3 linked regions of the Arenibacter algicola genome follow. The protein of the gene in region 2 interacts with the protein of the main gene of each other region in a pairwise test. Links are inferred from orthologs where the notes say so. Each region holds a gene or a part of one and is shown on either strand. Other genes may lie near its edges.

Evidence for each region.
Region 1: the proteins of rlmB (region 2) and U735_RS0106190 interact in binary tests that used the Escherichia coli proteins (3 or more experiments, as listed by UniProt). The link is inferred for Arenibacter algicola from one-to-one orthologs.
Region 3: the proteins of rlmB (region 2) and tsaE interact in binary tests that used the Escherichia coli proteins (3 or more experiments, as listed by UniProt). The link is inferred for Arenibacter algicola from one-to-one orthologs.

The regions. Positions count from the first base shown.
Region 1 is NZ_JPOO01000001.1:1,405,648-1,412,110, reverse strand. The notes cover bases 2,381-5,217. They hold U735_RS0106190 (bifunctional ADP-dependent NAD(P)H-hydrate dehydratase/NAD(P)H-hydrate epimerase), read right to left. Parts: upstream 4,653-5,217; coding sequence 3,108-4,652; downstream 2,381-3,107. Other genes in these bases: thrA (bifunctional aspartate kinase/homoserine dehydrogenase I), read left to right, coding at 4,921-5,217; U735_RS25505 (hypothetical protein), read left to right, coding at 4,711-4,851; U735_RS0106195 (hypothetical protein), read left to right, coding at 2,652-3,062; U735_RS0106200 (ATP-dependent Clp protease ATP-binding subunit), read left to right, coding at 2,381-2,446. Also shown: more of U735_RS0106200, read left to right, coding at 1-2,380; more of thrA, read left to right, coding at 5,218-6,463. UniProt on the Escherichia coli protein: Bifunctional enzyme that catalyzes the epimerization of the S- and R-forms of NAD(P)HX and the dehydration of the S-form of NAD(P)HX at the expense of ADP, which is converted to AMP.
Region 2 is NZ_JPOO01000003.1:1,684,955-1,691,429, reverse strand. The notes cover bases 1,936-4,784. They hold rlmB (23S rRNA (guanosine(2251)-2'-O)-methyltransferase RlmB), read right to left. Parts: upstream 3,806-4,784; coding sequence 3,065-3,805; downstream 1,936-3,064. Other genes in these bases: U735_RS0117800 (hypothetical protein), read right to left, coding at 4,387-4,784; U735_RS0117805 (lipid-binding protein), read right to left, coding at 3,873-4,373; U735_RS0117815 (rhomboid family intramembrane serine protease), read left to right, coding at 2,217-2,960; U735_RS0117820 (endonuclease domain-containing protein), read left to right, coding at 1,936-1,986. Also shown: U735_RS0117825 (endonuclease domain-containing protein), read left to right, coding at 815-1,222; more of U735_RS0117820, read left to right, coding at 1,579-1,935; more of U735_RS0117800, read right to left, coding at 4,785-5,097; U735_RS0117795 (SusD/RagB family nutrient-binding outer membrane lipoprotein), read right to left, coding at 5,158-6,475. UniProt on the Escherichia coli protein: Specifically methylates the ribose of guanosine 2251 in 23S rRNA.
Region 3 is NZ_JPOO01000003.1:544,671-551,265, forward strand. The notes cover bases 1,890-4,858. They hold tsaE (tRNA (adenosine(37)-N6)-threonylcarbamoyltransferase complex ATPase subunit type 1 TsaE), read right to left. Parts: upstream 3,595-4,858; coding sequence 3,184-3,594; downstream 1,890-3,183. Other genes in these bases: U735_RS0112540 (alanine dehydrogenase), read right to left, coding at 1,890-2,105; U735_RS0112545 (hypothetical protein), read right to left, coding at 2,163-2,720; U735_RS0112550 (hypothetical protein), read right to left, coding at 2,813-3,004; porX (T9SS response regulator signal transducer PorX), read right to left, coding at 3,679-4,858. Also shown: U735_RS0112530 (proline dehydrogenase family protein), read left to right, coding at 1-525; U735_RS0112535 (DUF4258 domain-containing protein), read right to left, coding at 522-902; more of U735_RS0112540, read right to left, coding at 906-1,889; more of porX, read right to left, coding at 4,859-5,223; U735_RS0112565 (HD domain-containing protein), read left to right, coding at 5,261-6,490; lpxD (UDP-3-O-(3-hydroxymyristoyl)glucosamine N-acyltransferase), read left to right, coding at 6,514-6,595. UniProt on the Escherichia coli protein: Required for the formation of a threonylcarbamoyl group on adenosine at position 37 (t(6)A37) in tRNAs that read codons beginning with adenine.

The sequences.
Region 1 (6,463 bases), on a different replicon or contig from region 2:
ATTACTGCGGGACGGTAATGGAAAAGCAATAAGCATTTTAGACGCATTGGACGTAGACTTGGATCACTTGAGAAGAAAAGTGGAGATATTAAGTCCCGCCAATCCAAATGCTGGCGCTGCACAAAAGGACAAAAAGAACCTGCATCTGACCAGACAGGCGGAGCGTGCACTGAAAACAACATTTTTGGAAGCTAAATTATTTCAAAGCTCCTCTATCAATACGGCCCATTTATTACTATGTATTTTACGTAATGAAAACGACCCTACGACAAAATTATTACATAAATTAAAAGTGGACTATGACGGAGTAAAAGACCAGTTTAAATCAATGATAACAAGTGATGATGATTATATAGACTCTCCTACCTCGGAATCTTTTCCCAGTGATTCCGATGAGCCCAGTGAGGAAAAGGAAGGCACTTTTGGCACTTCCGGTACCGGGCAAAAGGGAAGCAAAAAATCGAAAACCCCCGTATTGGACAATTTTGGTCGCGACCTGACCAAAATGGCAGAAGAAAACAAATTGGATCCCGTAGTGGGCCGTGAAAAGGAAATTGAAAGGGTTTCCCAAATTCTTAGCAGAAGAAAAAAGAACAATCCTCTGCTGATAGGAGAGCCCGGTGTTGGTAAAAGTGCCATTGCCGAAGGCCTAGCCCTGAGGATAATCAACAAGAAAGTTTCCAGAATCCTTTACAATAAAAGGGTAGTGACTCTGGATTTGGCTTCTTTGGTAGCCGGTACCAAATACCGTGGCCAGTTTGAAGAGCGAATGAAGGCGGTTATGAACGAACTGGAAAAAAACGACGATGTTATCCTGTTCATAGATGAGATCCACACTATAGTTGGGGCCGGTGGCGCCACAGGCAGTTTGGATGCTTCCAATATGTTTAAGCCAGCACTGGCCAGAGGTGAAATTCAATGTATAGGAGCCACTACTTTGGACGAGTACAGACAATATATAGAAAAAGATGGCGCTCTGGAAAGACGGTTTCAAAAGGTAATCGTAGAGCCTACCACTGTAACCGAGACCATTGAGATCTTAAAAAATATCAAAGGCAAATACGAGGATCACCATAACGTTATATACACCGATGAGGCCATAATTGCCTGTGTAAAACTTACCAACAGGTATATGACGGACAGATATTTACCGGACAAGGCCATTGATGCCCTGGACGAGGCAGGTTCTCGAGTTCATATCGTTAATATGGATGTTCCAAAACAAATTTTGGAACTGGAAAAACAGTTGGAAGACGTTCGTGAACTAAAAAATACGGTCGTTAAAAAACAGAAATACGAGGAAGCCGCCAAACTAAGGGACGATGAAAAACGAATAGAGAAAGATTTGGCCATTGCCCAAGAACGATGGGAGGAAGACAGTAAGCTCCACAAAGAAACAGTTACTGAAGACAATGTTGCGGACGTGGTCTCCATGATGAGCGGTATTCCCGTAAACAGGATTGCACAAACAGAAAGCAACAAACTGGCCGAATTGCCAAAACTGATCAAGAGCAATGTAATTGGTCAGGACGAAGCAGTTGCCAAAGTTGCCAAAGCAATCCAACGTAACCGGGCCGGTCTAAAAGATCCGAACAAACCTATTGGTTCCTTCATCTTTTTAGGGCAGACAGGGGTAGGTAAAACACAACTTGCCAAAATACTGGCCAAGGAGTTATTCGATTCAGAGGACGCCTTGATCAGAGTGGATATGAGTGAATATATGGAGAAATTTGCCATATCAAGACTTGTTGGTGCACCTCCAGGATATGTCGGATACGAAGAAGGCGGACAGTTGACCGAAAAGGTACGCCGTAAGCCCTATTCCGTTATTCTGTTGGACGAAATTGAAAAGGCACATCCAGATGTATTCAATATGCTTCTACAAGTGCTGGATGATGGTTATTTAACGGATAGTCTTGGTAGAAAGATCGATTTCAGAAATACGATCATCATAATGACCTCCAACATTGGAGCAAGACAGTTAAAGGATTTTGGCCAAGGAGTTGGTTTTGGAACTTCCGCAAAAAAGGCACAGGCAGACACCCATCAAAAAAGTGTTATCGAAAACGCCCTAAAGAAGGCCTTTGCTCCGGAATTCTTAAACAGAATAGACGACGTTGTTGTATTTAACGCTCTGGAACGTGAAGATATCCACAGGATAATCGATATTGAGCTGAAGAAACTATACCTCAGGATCAAGGATATTGGATATGATTTGCAGCTAACAGATAAGGCCAAGGATTATATTGCCGAAAAAGGCTTTGACAAACAATACGGTGCCAGGCCACTTAAAAGAGCAATTCAAAAATATATTGAGGATGCTCTGGCGGAAGAAATCGTAAATTCCAAATTGGAGGAAGGCGATACTATTCATATGGATCTTGACGAGGCCAAGGAAGAGCTCACCATTAAGATCAAAAAAGCAGAAAAGTCGTCCAAAACCTAAATTGGATATCTATAATTAACACAAAAAAGGAGTAGCAAAACGCTACTCCTTTTTTTATTTATTCCCCCAGGTTTGTAAGAAATAAAACACAGTAAGCCCATTTCCTCTCCACATAAACGATTAAAGTGTCTTTAATCTAATAATTTTTATAATAGTTGTACTTAATTCTACATTCGCTGCAGACACACTATATAAAATACGGAGAATGAAAGTCGGACGACCCAAGAAGACTATTATCGTACGAGAATATCAACTGGACATTGGAAAAGTACAGGTATTTGACGATTACATGGTTTCTATTTTTGATGAAGGAAGCACCATAACCAAAGAAAGAGTATTTCAAATAATTGGTATTATGGAAATTCATTTCAGAAATAAAAACTTCGGTTACATAAGTTTAAGAAAGAACTCGTATGCCATAGATCCAATGGTATACAATCAAATTAGGGAAATAGAGAATATTAAGGCTTTTGCAGTAGTTTCAATTAAAGAAATAGACATGCACAATTTTAATATCGAGAGACTATTTTACAAGAAACCTATGAAATTCTTCATTGATCAGGACAATGCCCTAATGTGGGTAAAAAGACGTGTAAGAATATCCAACGCAGAATAGCATAATAAAGGTATGGTATTGTCATATTTGGCAAAAACATACCTTCTATTGCTCACTTTCACCAGTGGCAGCATCAGGTTCAGAAACTTGAAAAAGATCCAAATACGCCTTGCCAATATTATCCAATATCCCACTGGCTATCAAGGCCTGAAAGCCACATTTCTCTACCGCAATATCTGCGGCTTTCCCATGGATGTATACCCCAAAAATAGCAGCATTTAATGCAGAATAACCCTGAGCGATCAAGCCCGTGATTATCCCTGTTAACACATCCCCGCTCCCCCCAGTGGCCATGCCTGGATTTCCCGTGGTGTTAACATAGCCCATATCCCTATAAACAGTAATGGTATTTGCCCCTTTTATAACTAAAATGCAATCGTATTTTTCAGAGAACTCCTTTGCTTTTTTCAACTTGTCAAAATCATCCGCCCATTTCCCAATTATACGCTCCAACTCCTTTGGGTGCGGAGTTAATACGGTTTGCGGAGGCACTACTTTGAACAAGTCCTGATTTTTGGAAAGTATGTTCAATCCGTCGGCGTCTATGACCAATGGCAGTTTATTCCCCTTGAGAAAATCAGAAAAAGCCTTAACTGTAGTTGCGGTTGTTCCCATTCCAACACCAATACCGATCACGCTGGGCAGCATATCAAAATCTATTTTGGAAATTTCCACTTCTTCATTATCCGTGAGTACCATGGCTTCCGGCAATGCCGTCTGCAATGGCAAATACCCACACTTTGGGACATAGGCCGTAACCAATCCGCTTCCTGCCAACATACTTCCTTTTGCAGCCAAAACAACGGCCCCGATCTTCCCATAACTTCCACCAACTATTAAGGAATGGCCGTAGCTGCCCTTATGCGAATACTTCTCCCGGGGAATGTACATGGACCGGACTTCGTTCTTCCCTATCAACTCATAATGTGATTTTAACTTAAACAAGAACTCTTGGTCCAAGCCAATATCCAGAACCTCCCAATGATCCACATATTTACCCGTTTCAGGAAGAAAAAAAACAAGTTTTGGCACTTGAAAAGTAAGCACGTAATTGGCTTTTATTACCCCCTCTGTATTGGGCAGACCAGCTTCCATAAAAAGTCCGGAAGGCATATCTATTGACAGAACAAAGGCTTTTGAGTTGTTAAGGTGCTGCATAAGCCCAATCACCCATTCATCAGGAACCCTGTTCAAGCCTATCCCAAAAATTGCATCCACAATAATATCATCTTTTCCAATATCGGGCAATTCCGATTCTTCATTTAAAAAATTGGGCCAGACACCTTTCTCTTTTAAACGATCCAGATTTATTAAAAAATCCTTGGACCTGTGTTCGCTATAGTTAACAACAAATACCTCGATATTATAATCATGATCCTGCAAATGTCTGGCAAGTACCAGCCCATCCCCGCCATTGTTGCCTATACCACAGAACAAATGAATTTTGGCCTGGGCACCCTGCATTCTAGAATGCATCCAATTAAAAATCCGAATTGCGGCCCGCTCCATAAGCTGTTCACTAGTAATCTGCTGCTTATCTATTGTGAATTTGTCAGCTTCGTATATCTGTTTGGCATTAAAAATCTTCATTCAATAAGATTATTTAGTAAAAATTGATGATTTAGTAAAAATCCGTCAAAACATTTGATTGGGTAATCAAAAATACTACATTTGGTTCTTTATTCTTATGATGACTTTTAACAATACGGACAATAATCTTCTTAATACACCATTTATAAATGGTTGCATTGCCATTACCGTTATCAGCACCACTACCCCATTGGGGTAAGCTACTACATATACGTCTGTTACACAATTTTATCAAAATTCAATTTTTCTTATTTAATACCTTTGAACCATGAAAGTTCTAAAATTCGGTGGTACTTCAGTGGCCAACGCCAATAATATAAGTTTAGTAAAAAATATAATTGCAGACCTTGGGTCCAACAAAAGCATTGTAGTAGTTTCCGCTCTTGGCGGAATTACAGATCTTCTTTTAAAGACGGCAGCTCTAGCTTCCGCACAGGATCAAACCTACAAAAACATCCTAAAGGAAATAGAGGACAGACACCTTATTACCATTAAGGAACTAATCCCTATTCATTCCCAAAGTAAGGTGCTAAGTAAAGTAAAGAGTGAGCTTAACACCTTGGAAACACTTTTGGAAGGGGCATATTTAATTGGGGAAATTACACCGAAACTATCGGACAAAATTGTTAGTTATGGAGAGTTGCTGTCTTCCTATATAATAAGCGAATATTTTATTGTTGAAGGAATAGATACCGTTCATGCCGATAGCAGACAGCTTATAAAAACAAACTCCAATTTTGGAAAAGCAGCCGTTAACTTTGATCTGACGAACAAAAATATTACCGACTACGTCAACAACTGTAATAAATCCGTAATTATTATGGGAGGCTTTATTGCTTCTGCCGTAAATGGAGATTCCACTACCTTGGGCCGTGGAGGATCGGACTATACTGCTGCCATTGTTGCAAACGCCATAAATGCGGAAGTTCTGGAAATATGGACAGACGTAAGCGGCATGTATACTGCCAACCCTAAAATAGTAAAGCAGGCCATGGCCATTCCTCATATTTCTTATGAGGAAGCAATGGAACTATCCCATTTTGGTGCGAAGGTTCTTTATCCGCCTACGATACAACCGGTATTGACCAAAGGAATTTCCATAGTTATCAAAAACACCTTTGATCCAAATTCTCCTGGCACTTTGATTACCAAGAATAAAAATGGACAAGGAAAAACTGTACGGGGAATAAGCCATGTGGAAAATATTGCCCTAGTGTCCCTTGAAGGTCCAGGAATGGTAGGAATTACAGGGATTTCCAAGCGCTTTTTCGAAGTACTTTCAACTGCTGGCATCAGTGTTGTTATGATTACCCAGGCATCGTCCGAACATTCTATCTGTATAGGAATAGACAATCAGGATGCGGACCATGCGGTTCAAGTTATCAATGATGCATTTGACATAGAAATTTCACTCGGAAAAATAAAACCGGTAGTTGCAGAGAAAGATTTGGCCATCATTGCCCTGGTCGGAGACAACATGAAAAGTCATCAAGGTCTTAGCGGAAAAATGTTCAGCACCCTAGGTAAGAACAACGTTAATATCCGTGCTATAGCCCAAGGAGCTTCTGAACGTAACATATCTGCCGTAATCCTCAAAGAGGATGTAAAAAAGGCACTCAATACCTTACATGAGGAATTTTTTGAGGAAAATATAAAACAGCTGAATCTGTTCGTCATGGGAGTCGGTAATGTTGGGGCCAAGTTCTTGAACCAAATACAATCACAAAAAAAGTATTTAAAGGAGAAACTAAAACTTAATATCAGGGTTATTGGGATGTCCAATTCCAGAACTATGATATTCGATGAAGACG
Region 2 (6,475 bases):
TAAGTTCCCCATTTGAGAGGGGCTAGGGGTGTGTAAAAAAACACAGACAAATGCAAAAGAGAAAGATTATACCTTATAATCCAAACCTTAAAGAGTTGGCAAGGCAGCTTAGGAACAATTCCACCAAGGCCGAAATTATCCTTTGGCAAAAACTCAAGGGGAAACAGATGTATGGGTATGATTTTCATCGCCAAAAACCAATAGATAATTATATAATAGACTTTTTTTGTCATGAATTGATGCTCGGCATTTAGGTGGATGGCTATTCCCATCAAATTATAGAAGTCTTCAATAAAGATGTAAAGAAAGAAGCGGTTATTAATATGTTAGGTATCCATATACTTAGATTTTCCGACGAGCAAGTGTTAAAAGATACCGACAATGTGATAAGGACTATAGAATGGTATATTGCCAATTTCGAGGAACACACCCCCGACCCCTCTCAAGAGGGGAGCTAAAAGTAGCTTTATGTATTTTGTGATGGATAAATGGGGCTGATTTTGTAAGGTCTTGGTATTGGTTATTTGGTGTTTTTACAAAGTTCTAGTTAAATGCCATTGTCCATTGATTTTAATTAAGTTGAAAAGTGGCATCAAATAAGTTTCCCTTTTGAGAGGGGAGCTGAATGTGGCTTTATGTATTTTGTGATGGATAAATGGGGCTGGTTTTGTAAGGTCTTGGTATTGGTTATTTGGTGTTTTTACAAGGTTCTAGTTAAATGCCATTGTCCATTGGTTTTAAAAAGGTTGATATATTGCCTCAAATAAGTTCCCCTCTTGAGAGGGGCTAGGGGTGTGTAAAAAAACAAAGACAAATGCAAAAGAGAAAGGTTATACCTTATAATCCAAACCTTAAAGAGTTGGCAAGGCAGCTTAGGAACAATTCCACCAAGGCCGAAATTATCCTTTGGCAAAAACTTAAGGGGAAACAGATGTATGGGTATGATTTTCATCGCCAAAAACCAGTAGATAATTATATAATAGACTTTTTTTGTCATGAATTGATGCTGGGCATTGAGGTGGATGGCTATTCCCATCAAATTATAGAAGTCTTCAATAAAGATGTAAAGAAAGAAGGGGTTATGAATATGTTAGGTCTCCATATATTTAGATTTTCCGACGGACAAGTATTAAAAGATACCGACAATGTGATAAGGACTATAGAATGGTATATTGCCAATTTCGAGGAACACACCCCCGACCCCTCTCAAGAGGGGAGCTGAATGTGGCTTTATGTATTTTGTGATGGATAAATGGGGTTGATGTTGTAAGGTCTTGGTACTGGTTATTTTTTGTTTTCACAACCTTCTAACTAAGTGCCAATGTCCATTGATTTTAATTAAGTTGAAAAGTGGCATCAAATAAGTTTCCCTTTTGAGAGGGGAGCTGAATGTGGCTTTATGTATTTTGTGATGGATAAATGGGGCTGATTTTGTAAGGTCTTGGTATTGGTTATTTGGTGTTTTTACAAAGTTCTAGTTAAATGCCATTGTCCATTGATTTTAAAAAGGTTGAAATATTGCATCAAATAAGTTCCCCTCTTGAGAGGGGCTAGGGGTGTGTAAAAAAACAAAGACAAATGCACAAGAGAAAGATTATATCTTATACTCCAAACCTTAAAGAGTTGGCAAGGCAGCTTAGGAACAATTCCACCAAGGCCGAAATTATCCTTTGGCAAAAACTTAAGGGGAAACAGATGTATGGGTATGATTTTCATCGCCAAAAACCAGTAGATAATTATATAATAGACTTTTTTTGTCATGAATTGATGCTGGGCATTGAGGTGGATGGCTATTCCCATCAAATTATAGAAGTCTTCAATAAAGATGTAAAGAAAGAAGGGGTTATGAATATGTTAGGTCTCCATATATTTAGATTTTCCGACGGACAAGTATTAAAAGATACCGACAATGTGATAAGGACTATAGAATGGTATATTGCCAATTTCGAGGAACACACCCCCGACCCCTCTCAAGAGGGGAGCTGAATGTGGCTTTATGTATTTTGTGATGGATAAATGGGGTTGATGTTGTAAGGTCTTGGTACTGGTTATTTTTTGTTTTTACAATGTTCTAGTTAAATGCCAATGTCCATTGATTTTATAAAGGTTGAAATACTGCCTCAAATAAGTTCCCCTCTTGAGAGGGGAGCTAAAAGTAACTTTATGTTTTTAAGGAGGATTAGTAGGTCTATTGAATTAAGTTTTATATTTCGGATATGACAGAGAGTAATTATTTCAAATTTTCCAATTCAGTAATCGTATTTCCAATGTTGGCGGTGCTCTCTATCTGGACCGTATATTGGTTTGAAATTAGGTTTCAGGTGAATTTTAACGATTATGGAGTTTATCCAAGGACCTTAAAAGGACTTAGAGGCATCTTCCTTAGTCCGTTCATACATTCGTCCGTAGATCATCTCTATAACAATACCATTCCAATTGCCATTCTCACGGCATCCCTCGCTTATTTCTACAGGAATATAGCCATTAAAGTATTGCTTTGGGGAATTCTGTTGTCGGGGATTATAACCTGGCTAATTGGAAGGCCATCCTATCATATAGGCGCCAGTGGTTTGATTTATGTATTGGTGAGTTTTATTTTTTTTAAAGGAATAATATCCAAACATTACCGTTTGGTTGCCCTGTCCTTGATGGTGGTTTTTATCTACGGGAGTTTGTTGTGGTATATTTTTCCGGTTGAGGACGGTATTTCTTGGGAGGGCCATTTAGGCGGATTTGTTACTGGACTGTTTCTGGCATTTGCCATGAAGGTCCCTCTGCCCATATTGAAAAAATATGACTGGGAAAAGGAGGATTATAATGAGGAAGACGATGAATTCCTAAAACATTTTGATGAACACGGGAATTTTATTGAGAGCAAGCCTCCTGTCCAAGAAGAGGATGACATTATCATTAAATATCATTTCAAAAAAGATTCGGGAGAAGGGAAAGAAGATCATTAGACAAAGCAGAGAATTTCCGTCCAAGAAAGAAATTGAACATTTTTAAAGTTCAGATTTTTTCAAATCTGGAATAACTAGAAAGCTTTTGACACGGTTGGTTATTTCTACAATTCCTGTCGCTGCCTTACTGCTTCATAAAGGAAAACTCCACAAGCCACCGAAACATTTAGCGAACCAATTTCACCCAATAGGGGAAGCTTCGCCATATGGTCCGCCGCCTTTAGAATGGATGGGGAGATACCTACATCTTCAGATCCCATGATAATAGCGCAAGGTTCCTTAAAGGAAACCTCATATATGGTGTTTTCCGTTTTTTCGGTTGCGGCAATAACCTTTATTCCAGAAGCCTGCAAATAGAATACGGCATCCTTTATGTGGTCTATCTTGGCAATAGGTACACGAAAGGCGGCTCCTGCAGAGGTTTTAATAGTATCTGCAGTAACCGGGGCAGCTCCTTTTTTCTGAATTATGATTCCGTCTACTCCGGTACATTCGGCCGTTCTTATGATGGCTCCAAAGTTGCGCACATCCGAAAGTTGGTCCAATAGTAGGAAAAGGGGAGTTGTCCTGGTCTCCAATGTTTTTTCAACCAATTCTTCAACGGTCAGAAAGGTAATAGGCGATATGTTGGCCACTACGCCCTGATGGTTACTTTTTGTAAGTCTGTTTAATTTTTCAATGGGTACATAGGAAGAGCTAATGCCGTTTTTGCGGATCAGCGTCTCCATATCTTTGGACAGGTCGCCTTTAAGGCCTTTTTGTATAAAAACCTTGTCTATGGGTTCATTGGATTTTATGGCTTCAATTACGGCTCTGATGCCATAAATCTGTTCTGTATTCTTCATGGGGTAAAGGTAAATAAAAAACCACCCGATTACGGGTGGTTTATAGTAATTATTTGGACTTAAAGAGTTAAGGCAAATCGTTAATTTTAGCCGTGCTCTTATAACCGGAATATTCCCAAATTTCACCTGGAATATCCGAAAATTCAGCCTTAAAAGAAATGCTGTCTACAACATCACCACTTGGTGTTGTAGCACCTCCTTTTACAATTACACCGTCAGTAATGGTTACTGTTACATCGTAATAAAGTTCCTCTAAATCAGTACCGCCAAATGTCAATGCACCAAGATTTAAAGGCACTTTTGCTTTTAAACCCCAACTGTGCTCTTGATCATCCAACCACATAAACTCAGTACCATTAGCCGAGGTGTTATAAATACTGATAGTATTTGTACCAGCTGGATCACCGTCATATAGCATATCTACAACCCATGTTCCAGTTATTTCACTAATAAGGATATCGTTCTCATCAGGCACTGATTCAACTTGATCACAAGATACAAATGAAGCTATCAAAGCAAAACTTAGAAACAAGTAGCTTAGTTTGTTTAATATTATATTATATTTCATTTTCTTCAAGTTTTTAATTAAAATAAATATCAGTTTGGGTAAAGACTGTTTTAAATGTATAGCCAAAATCCCACTCTACTGTAAGTACAAGGGTTTTAGTAACCGGATCTACCGTTAAACTAGTGAAAGTATTTGATCCACCAAATGTATTAGTAGCAACCGGCCCTTCACTAGTGAAATCATTTGTTGCAATATTATTGGCTTTTAGAACCATGCCTGGTGTGGCATAAGCTACACCAATGGCTCTTCCATATTCGTACCAACCACCTTGTGCATCAGAAATAGCATATCTATCATCTCCCAAGTCCCTAATAATGAACGGACCATTATCTTGGTAACCGGCGGGAGAACTTCCATTTCGTGAAACAGAAGCTGTATACATCCCAGCTATACTGGTTATAAGATCACCATTGCATTCAGGGTATAAAACTGTCCTAAATTCAGTGGCAGGGATCTCGTCGGTATTAAAGGCGCTATAGGAGACCTGATAAACATCAGGACCATCAACTACTGAAGAAGCTCCAAAATATTTCCCGCTTACTTTGGTTTCTAAATCAATTTCTACTCCTCCGGCGGAAGCTACGGCTCCTGGATCTGAGTAGGAGCTTGCGTCACAATCCAAAGTAACATCACCCCCTTCCAAGGTAATCGTAGGTAGGTAGGTAACTGCTGAAACGTCGGATGAACCTGGTGCATCTACACTAGGGTCACAACTTGTTAACATCAATCCTAGGATTGAAAACGTACATAATATTAATTTATATTTTTTCATCTTTTTATTTTTTTAATTATCCCAAAATATGGCATCTGTAAGTTGTCTTTGTGGCAATGCATTTGGATTTAAACTTCTTTCAGATTCAGGGTATAACCATGCGGAAGGAAATGTTCCACTTGGTAAAACAGATAATGGAGGAGTTTGGAAAATTCCATCCGTAAAAATCCTACTGGCAGGCCTATCAAATCTTCTAGTTTCAATCCATCCCTCATCCTCTTGGGTTCCATTTAAAGATATCCATTTTTGTATACCAATCAGATCAAGTTTGTCGTCTAAAGTAGTTGCTCCGGCAAAATTTAATGAGCTTATATATGTAGCAGCGTCAGCAACTTCCATGTAGTCAAAGTTCAATTCAATAGCGGTGGAGAATGCTGTTTCGGCATCATCGCTTGTATTATATCGTACATCGGCCTCCGCTCTTAAAAACCAAACTTCCCATGGGCTCATTAAGATAGCAGGATTTGTTGAGGAATAAGCATATTCAGAAGCCATACTATAATCAGACGCTGGTGCCGTGAAAGGCTCGTCATCTATGGTTCCCTGATCTATCCCGCGCAAGTTTCCTGCAAATGTCCCAGTAGTGGCCTTGGTATATAATACCTCAGCTCTAGGATCGTTAAGTGATTCAAGTAGGTTTAACGAAGCATTACTAGCAAAGTAAAACATTCCTACACCAAATTCTGCTCTAGCAAACATTGGGTTTTGATCACCAGTATTTCCAGAAAAGGGAATGAAAGGCATATCATCAACGGACTCTATAAAAGTACCGTTGCTAATAAGGGATTGTACGGCAGAACCCTGTGCACTAACTTCGGAAGTTCTCATTAAAATTCTTAATTTTAATGAATTGGCAAATTTTATCCATTTGTCCGTATCACCTTGATAGATAAAGTCGTCTTCATCAACTGTACCATCTTCTGCTAGTGCTAAATCACCTAGAGCCTCATCTAACATAGTAACCAGTCCAGGGTATATAATTGCCTCAGCAGAATCTGAATTTGGTGTTAATATTGAGCCGTCCTCAATGGCACCAGAAATGGCTTCAGTAAATGGAATATCTCCAAAATGATCCACCAAACCTTGAAATAGATAGGCCTTCAATACATTAGCAATGCCTCTATATGCTGCGGAACTACTATTTTTGGTAATATAGTTTAAATCGGTAAGGCAATTGGCATAGGCACGTTGCCAGTAGCCATTAAAATCACCACCTGCAGATACATAACGTTCTTCATTTCCAATTGAAACTCCAATTCCCCATGTATAGTATTGGCTCCAAAGCATGGATTCTTCGTAATTCAAATCATGATCAACAATATATCCCATA
Region 3 (6,595 bases), 1.1 Mb from region 2 along the record:
TATAGGTGGGACCGCCTTGATTATATAAAAAGACTTCATAAGGATGCCCTAGAAAACAATTATTTTATAGGGATGAAAGTAGTCCGTGGGGCCTATATGGAAAAAGAAAATGACAGGGCCGAGGAAAAAGGTTATCCATCCCCGATCTGTGAATCCAAAAAAGCAACCGATGAAAATTTTGATAATGTGGTAGCCTATATGGTGAAAAATTTGGACACCATGTCCCTTTTCGCGGGAACCCATAACGAGATAAGTAGCTACCGGTTGATGGAACAAATGGAGGCCAGTAATATTGAACACAACGACCCTAGAATTTGGTTTGGACAACTATATGGAATGAGTGACCATATATCCTTCAATCTAGCGAAAGAAGGATATAATGTAGCCAAATACCTGCCTTTTGGACCGGTGAAGGACGTAATGCCCTATTTAATACGACGGGCGGAGGAAAATACCTCGGTAGCGGGCCAAACCAGCCGGGAACTCACCTTATTGAAAAAAGAACGGAAGCGAAGAAAAATCTAAAAAGCAACACTTTCTATGACGGCCTTTTCGGAACAGTTTTTCACTTTCAAGATCGCCGATTTATCCTTCACCATACCCTCAATATAATAAGTTTTGCAAGGTTTGGTCTTGGTTTCACTCATACCAAAATCTACATCACCATTGTATAAAAAACCGTTTATATCGGTACTGTCCAAATCCTTTTGTTGGATTAATTGAACAATGGCGTCCGAATAGGAAATTTGCTTGGACCTGATATCCTTTAAGGTCCTACAATTTGGGAAATAGCAGAATTCGGTACCGGTTTCCTGCGATTTTTTCTTTAGAAAAATCGTCAAAAAAACCAAGCCAATAGATAATCCAAAAATAAAGAAGCCCAAACGCTTTAAAAATGCCATAAATTAAAAAATAAGAAAATTAATATCGCTGTATGAGAGGTCGAACCACTCTCCAACAGATTTATTGGTCAGGATACCATGGTATAGATATAGACCATTGCGCAGGCCCTTATCAAATCGCAATGCATTTTCAAAACCACCATCTTCCCCAATCTTTAGCAAATAAGGAGTAAAAATATTACTAATGGAAATAGAAGCTGTTTTTGGATATCTCGAAGGAATATTGGGTACTCCGTAATGCAAAACGCCATTCTTAACTTTTATAGGTTTGTCATGGGTTGTTACCTCACTGGATTCAAAACACCCTCCCATATCGATACTCACGTCGATAATTACTGCCCCTTTCTTCATTTGCTCCATCATAGTAGTACTTACTACAACAGGTGACCGATCTTTGCCCCGGGTAGCGCCAATGGCCACATCGCAACGCTTTAATGCCTTCAATAAATTTTTAGGTTGAATGGTAGAGGTATAAACAGTCTGTCTTAAATTGGTCTGGATACTCCGTAATTTAGTAATGGAATTGTCAAAAACCTTTACATTGGCACCCAGCCCTATGGCCGATCTGGCAGCAAATTCACCTACAGTGCCCGCTCCTATAATCACAACCTCCACTGGTGGGACACCACTAATGTTTCCAAACATAAGGCCATTACCTTTGTTGGTGGCAGCCATAATTTCAGAAGCGATCAATACCGAAGATATCCCCGCTATTTCACTCAATGAGCGTACCGCCGGATATTTACCATCATCATCCCTAATATATTCAAATGCAATTGCAGTAATCCTTTTTTTGGCCAGTTCCTCAAAATACTTTTTACTTTGGGTCTTGATCTGCAGGGCTGAAATGATGGTCGATTGTGGGTTGATCAACTGGATCTCCTGTAAGGTAGCAGGCTCAACCTTTAGAATTATTGGACAGGCAAAAACTTTCTTGGTATCCCTAGTTATTTCGCCCCCGGCATTGGTATAATCCACATCGGAATAATTGGCACCATCTCCAGCTCCGGATTCAATTAGAATCCTGTGCCCATTGGCCGTAATTGCATTTACGGCGTCAGGGGTAAGACAAATTCTCTTTTCCTGGTATTGGTTTTCCTTTGGAATCCCAATAAAAAGCTCTCCTTTTTGTCTTAGGATTTCCAAAGTTTCTTCTTGGGGCAGTAATTGCTGCTTGCTAAACGGTGAGGAATGTTGGCTCATATGCTGTAAATCTGTCAGATAAATTCCGATATGTATCGAAACTATCCAAAATCAAAATTACGATAATTTTTCTTTTGCCATTTCGTCTTTTTGAAGTCGCTCTTTTTCTTTAAGTTCTTTTTCCTTGTATGCCTTTAATTCCCGGTCCATTGCCTCCAAATCGATGCCAAGAACATGTTTATCGAACAGCTTTAAGCGAATAAAATAAACAAATGGTATTACCACTATCATAATTGGCAACAACCAAAATATTTCTACCTCATCTATAAACCGATCTTCATAAATTAAAGAAACAACCTGAAAGACGTACATGGCTATCGGAATCAACAACACGTGATACCACCAATGTTTACAGGTAAAGAACCATAATACCAAGAGCACCAAGGGCACAAATTTGGCCATAAACAGCCACATAACGGTAATTATACTTAACTGATATTTACTTTCATAAGTATAAAAATAAAGGTCCAATGTACTTCCGGAAGGGAAGAACTTGTAAGAATAAAATATTAAGGGCGTCAAGGCAATGATTACCGCTACAATACTTCCAATTAGAAGACTTCTCGACTTCTTTGTTTTGTTGCTTTGGTCGACTTTGCGGAACGTTTTGAACATATTGGTCAAGTGGGTAATTGTTTTACTCTAATTATAACAAAAAAAATGGGCTTCTAGTATACAGAAGCCCATCTAAATATGAAAAGAATGCCTTAACCGTTCTTAGGCACTTTTACCTTTAAAATATCTATACCGTTCGCCGGCACCTTAATTTTTAATATGTCGATATTTTGTTCGTATAATGAATCGTCTTCTGCAGTGCTGTTAGGGGTACAGGAAAAACTCAATAATGAAATACATGCCGCAAGTGCAAAGCCTAGTAGGGAAGTTTTTTTAATCTTCATGGTTTTTAAATTTTAGGTTCGATAAAGGGTTTAATTTAAAAACAAAAATAGAAAAATATTTTACCCATCCCGCCGAACATCGATTAATTCATGTATTTTGTCTAAAAAAATTGTCAGTTGAAAAAATTTCATTTAACATATTCCGTATTCCTATAATAGAAATCATAAAGCAATTAAAGTTATAAAATTGATAGTTGCCTAGTTTTTTCATCCAGAATTTCAATCTTAATGTTAGTTGCTGTCTGCGGAAGTAAACCTTCAATTTTTTCCGGCCATTCCATAAATATCCATGCATCGGCACTCAGATACTCTTCCAACCCAAGATCCCAAGCCTCCGATTCGTCATTTAAACGGTAGAAATCAAAATGATACCCCAACAGCTCCCCATTCTCCCTATGATATTCGTTTACGATACCAAAAGTGGGACTGCTAGTAGATCCCGCACCATTCAATTCTTTCACCAAGGCTTTGATCAACGTAGTCTTACCGGCCCCCATTTCCCCATAAAAGCAGAGCGTTTTTGAAGGAAACTTGGTAATCAATTGTTGGGCAACATCAGATATTTGGGAAATGTTATAGGAAATTGTCATTTTAAAATATTAAAATTTGCGCAAGATAAATCCTATTCCCCATTTATTAAAATAGAAGTTTTATTTGCGTCATTGAAACTACGATCACCTTGGTTCCAAAACTACAAAGGGAATTATCATTTCTTCCATAGACACCCCTCCGTGCTGATAGGTATTCCTATAATAACTCACATAGTGGTTGTAATTGTTGGGATAGGCAAAGAACAGATCGTTTTTAGCAAATATGTACGAACTGCTAACGTTTATATTGGGCAAAAATATTTTCTTTGGATCTTTTGCTTCCAATACATCCTTTTCTTCATAGGTTAGGCTCCGACCTGTTTTGTACCGGAGATTAAGACTCGTTTCCTTATCACCGATTACCTTGGAAGGCTGCTTAACATTAATAGTGCCGTGGTCCGTAGTAACAATCAACTTTAATCCCAACCCTTGTGCCTGTTGAATAATTTCCAGTAAGGGGGAGTTCTTAAACCAACTCTGCGTTAGGGAACGGTAGGCCTTATCATTAGCGGCCAACTCCTTAACAACATCCATTTCCGTTTTGGAATGCGAGAGCATGTCCACAAAGTTGTAAACTATCACCGTAAGGTCATTGTCCTTTTGGGATCTAAAATTTTGGGAAAGGTGCTTCCCTTGTTTTAAGCTGCTAATTTTATGGTATTCCCACTTCAGTTCCAGCCCCAATCGTTTTAACTGTGCTTCTAGGAACTCCGCTTCAAAAAGATTCTTGCCCCCTTCCTCTGTATCATTTCTCCACCATTGCGGATATTTTTTCTCCATATCCAATGGCGTAAGTCCCGAGAAAACTGCATTCCTTGCATATTGGGTAGCCGTAGGCAAAATACTGAAATAGGGCAGTTCCTTACGTTTTCTATAGAAAGAATTTAAAGTATCTTCAAAAGCCATCCACTGATCATATCTCAAATTGTCTATGACCACCAATAATGTTTTGTTGTCCTTCAATTCCGGTTTAACCAATTGCCCAAAGAGGGTGTGGGACATAATGGGACCATCTTTATCGGTAAACCAACTTTCGTAATTTTTTTCGACAAATTTTCCGAACTGTTGATTCGCCTCCGTTTTTTGGGACTCCAATATTTCGAACATTCCTGAATCTTCAATTTCCTCCAATCTCAATTCCCACGAAATAAGTTTTTTATATAGTTCCGCCCATTCCTCATAACTGTTTACCATAGCCAATTCCATGGCAATTTTCCGAAATTCCTGCTGATAGTTGGCGGTGGTCTTTTCCGAGACCAAGCGGGAATGGTCCAAGTTCTTTTTTAGGGACAAAAGAATTTGATTGGGATTTACCGGTTTAATTAAATAATCCGCTATTTTGGAACCAATTGCCTCCTCCATAATCAATTCCTCCTCACTTTTGGTTATCATAACCACAGGAAGCGAATTATTGATCACCTTTATTTCATTCAATGTTTCCAAGCCGGAAATGCCGGGCATGTTTTCATCCAAAAAAACAATATCTACATGTGTTTCCTTTAATTCATCCAAAGCCTCCCGACCACTTAGACATGTAATAACTTTATAATTCTTGCCCTCTAAAAATAAGATGTGCGGTTTTAATAAATCTATTTCATCATCTACCCAAAGTATTGTTATCTTGTTCATTTAGTCCTTATATTTGCCTGCGTAAAGAATTCTGGTTTTGATAAAATCAAATAAGCTCAAAATTTTCAATGATCCAATTTACGGATTTATCGGAATACCCAATGCACTAATCTTTAATCTAATTGCTGAACCCTATTTTCAGCGCTTAAGGAGAATCTCCCAAATGGGGCTATCCTATCTAGTTTATCCAGGTGCCCACCATACCCGTTTCCACCATGCTTTGGGAAGCATGCACCTAATGCAACAGGCCATTCAAGTCCTGCGTTTTAAGTCGGTAGAAATTACAACAGAAGAGGAGGAAGGACTCCTTTGTGCCATATTATTACATGATATTGGACACGGCCCTTTTTCGCATGCCATGGAGCACAGTATTGTGGAGGGGGTAAATCATGAACATATATCCTTATTGTTCATGGAAGCCCTCAATCACAAATACAAAGGAAAATTAAGCACGGCCATTGACATCTTTAAAGGGCAATATCCTAAGAAATTTTTAAACCAATTGGTCTCCAGCCAACTCGATATGGACAGGATGGATTATTTAAAAAGGGATAGTTTTTACACTGGCGTTGCGGAAGGCAATATTAATTCCGAAAGGCTACTTACCATGTTGAATGTTCTAAATGGCGAGTTGGTGATAGAGGAGAAGGGGATATATTCGGTTGAAAAATTCCTAATGGCAAGACGCTTTATGTATTGGCAGGTTTATTTGCACAAAACCGGATTGGTAGCAGAACAGCTTTTGATAAAAATATTACAAAGGGCCAAGGAATTGTTGGCAAAAGGGGAAAATGTTCAATTTAATGGCGCCCTCAAGTTCTTTATGGAAAACAAAATTCCGAAAGAGGAATTTTCCCAGGATAAGTTGGAATTGTTTGCCCAATTGGATGATGTAGATATTTTGTGGGCCATTAAAAGTTGGCAGGATCATGACGATTTTGTATTGTCAAAACTCTGTAAAATGATCATTAATCGCAGGCTTTTACATGTAAAACTGAAGAACAAGCCTATTAATGAAGATAAACTGAACAGGCATTTTTTAAGTTTTAAAAACGAGCATCAATTAACGGATGAGGAAACGGCCTATTTTGTGTTTTCAGGGGAGATTAAAAACCAGGCGTATAACTCCAAAAGTCAGAATATAAACATTCTACGTAGTAATGGCAGAATTACGGATGTAGCCAAGGCCTCCGATCAACAATATTTGAAAACGCTTTCAAAGACGGTTACCAAATATTATATGTGCTATCCTAAAGTTTCCGTTTAACTATTTTTCTTACTTTTGTCCCCATGATATTTACAGCAAGTCAAATCGCGGGTATTTTGGAAGGGGATGTAGAGGGCAATCCAGAGATAGCTGTACATAAATTGG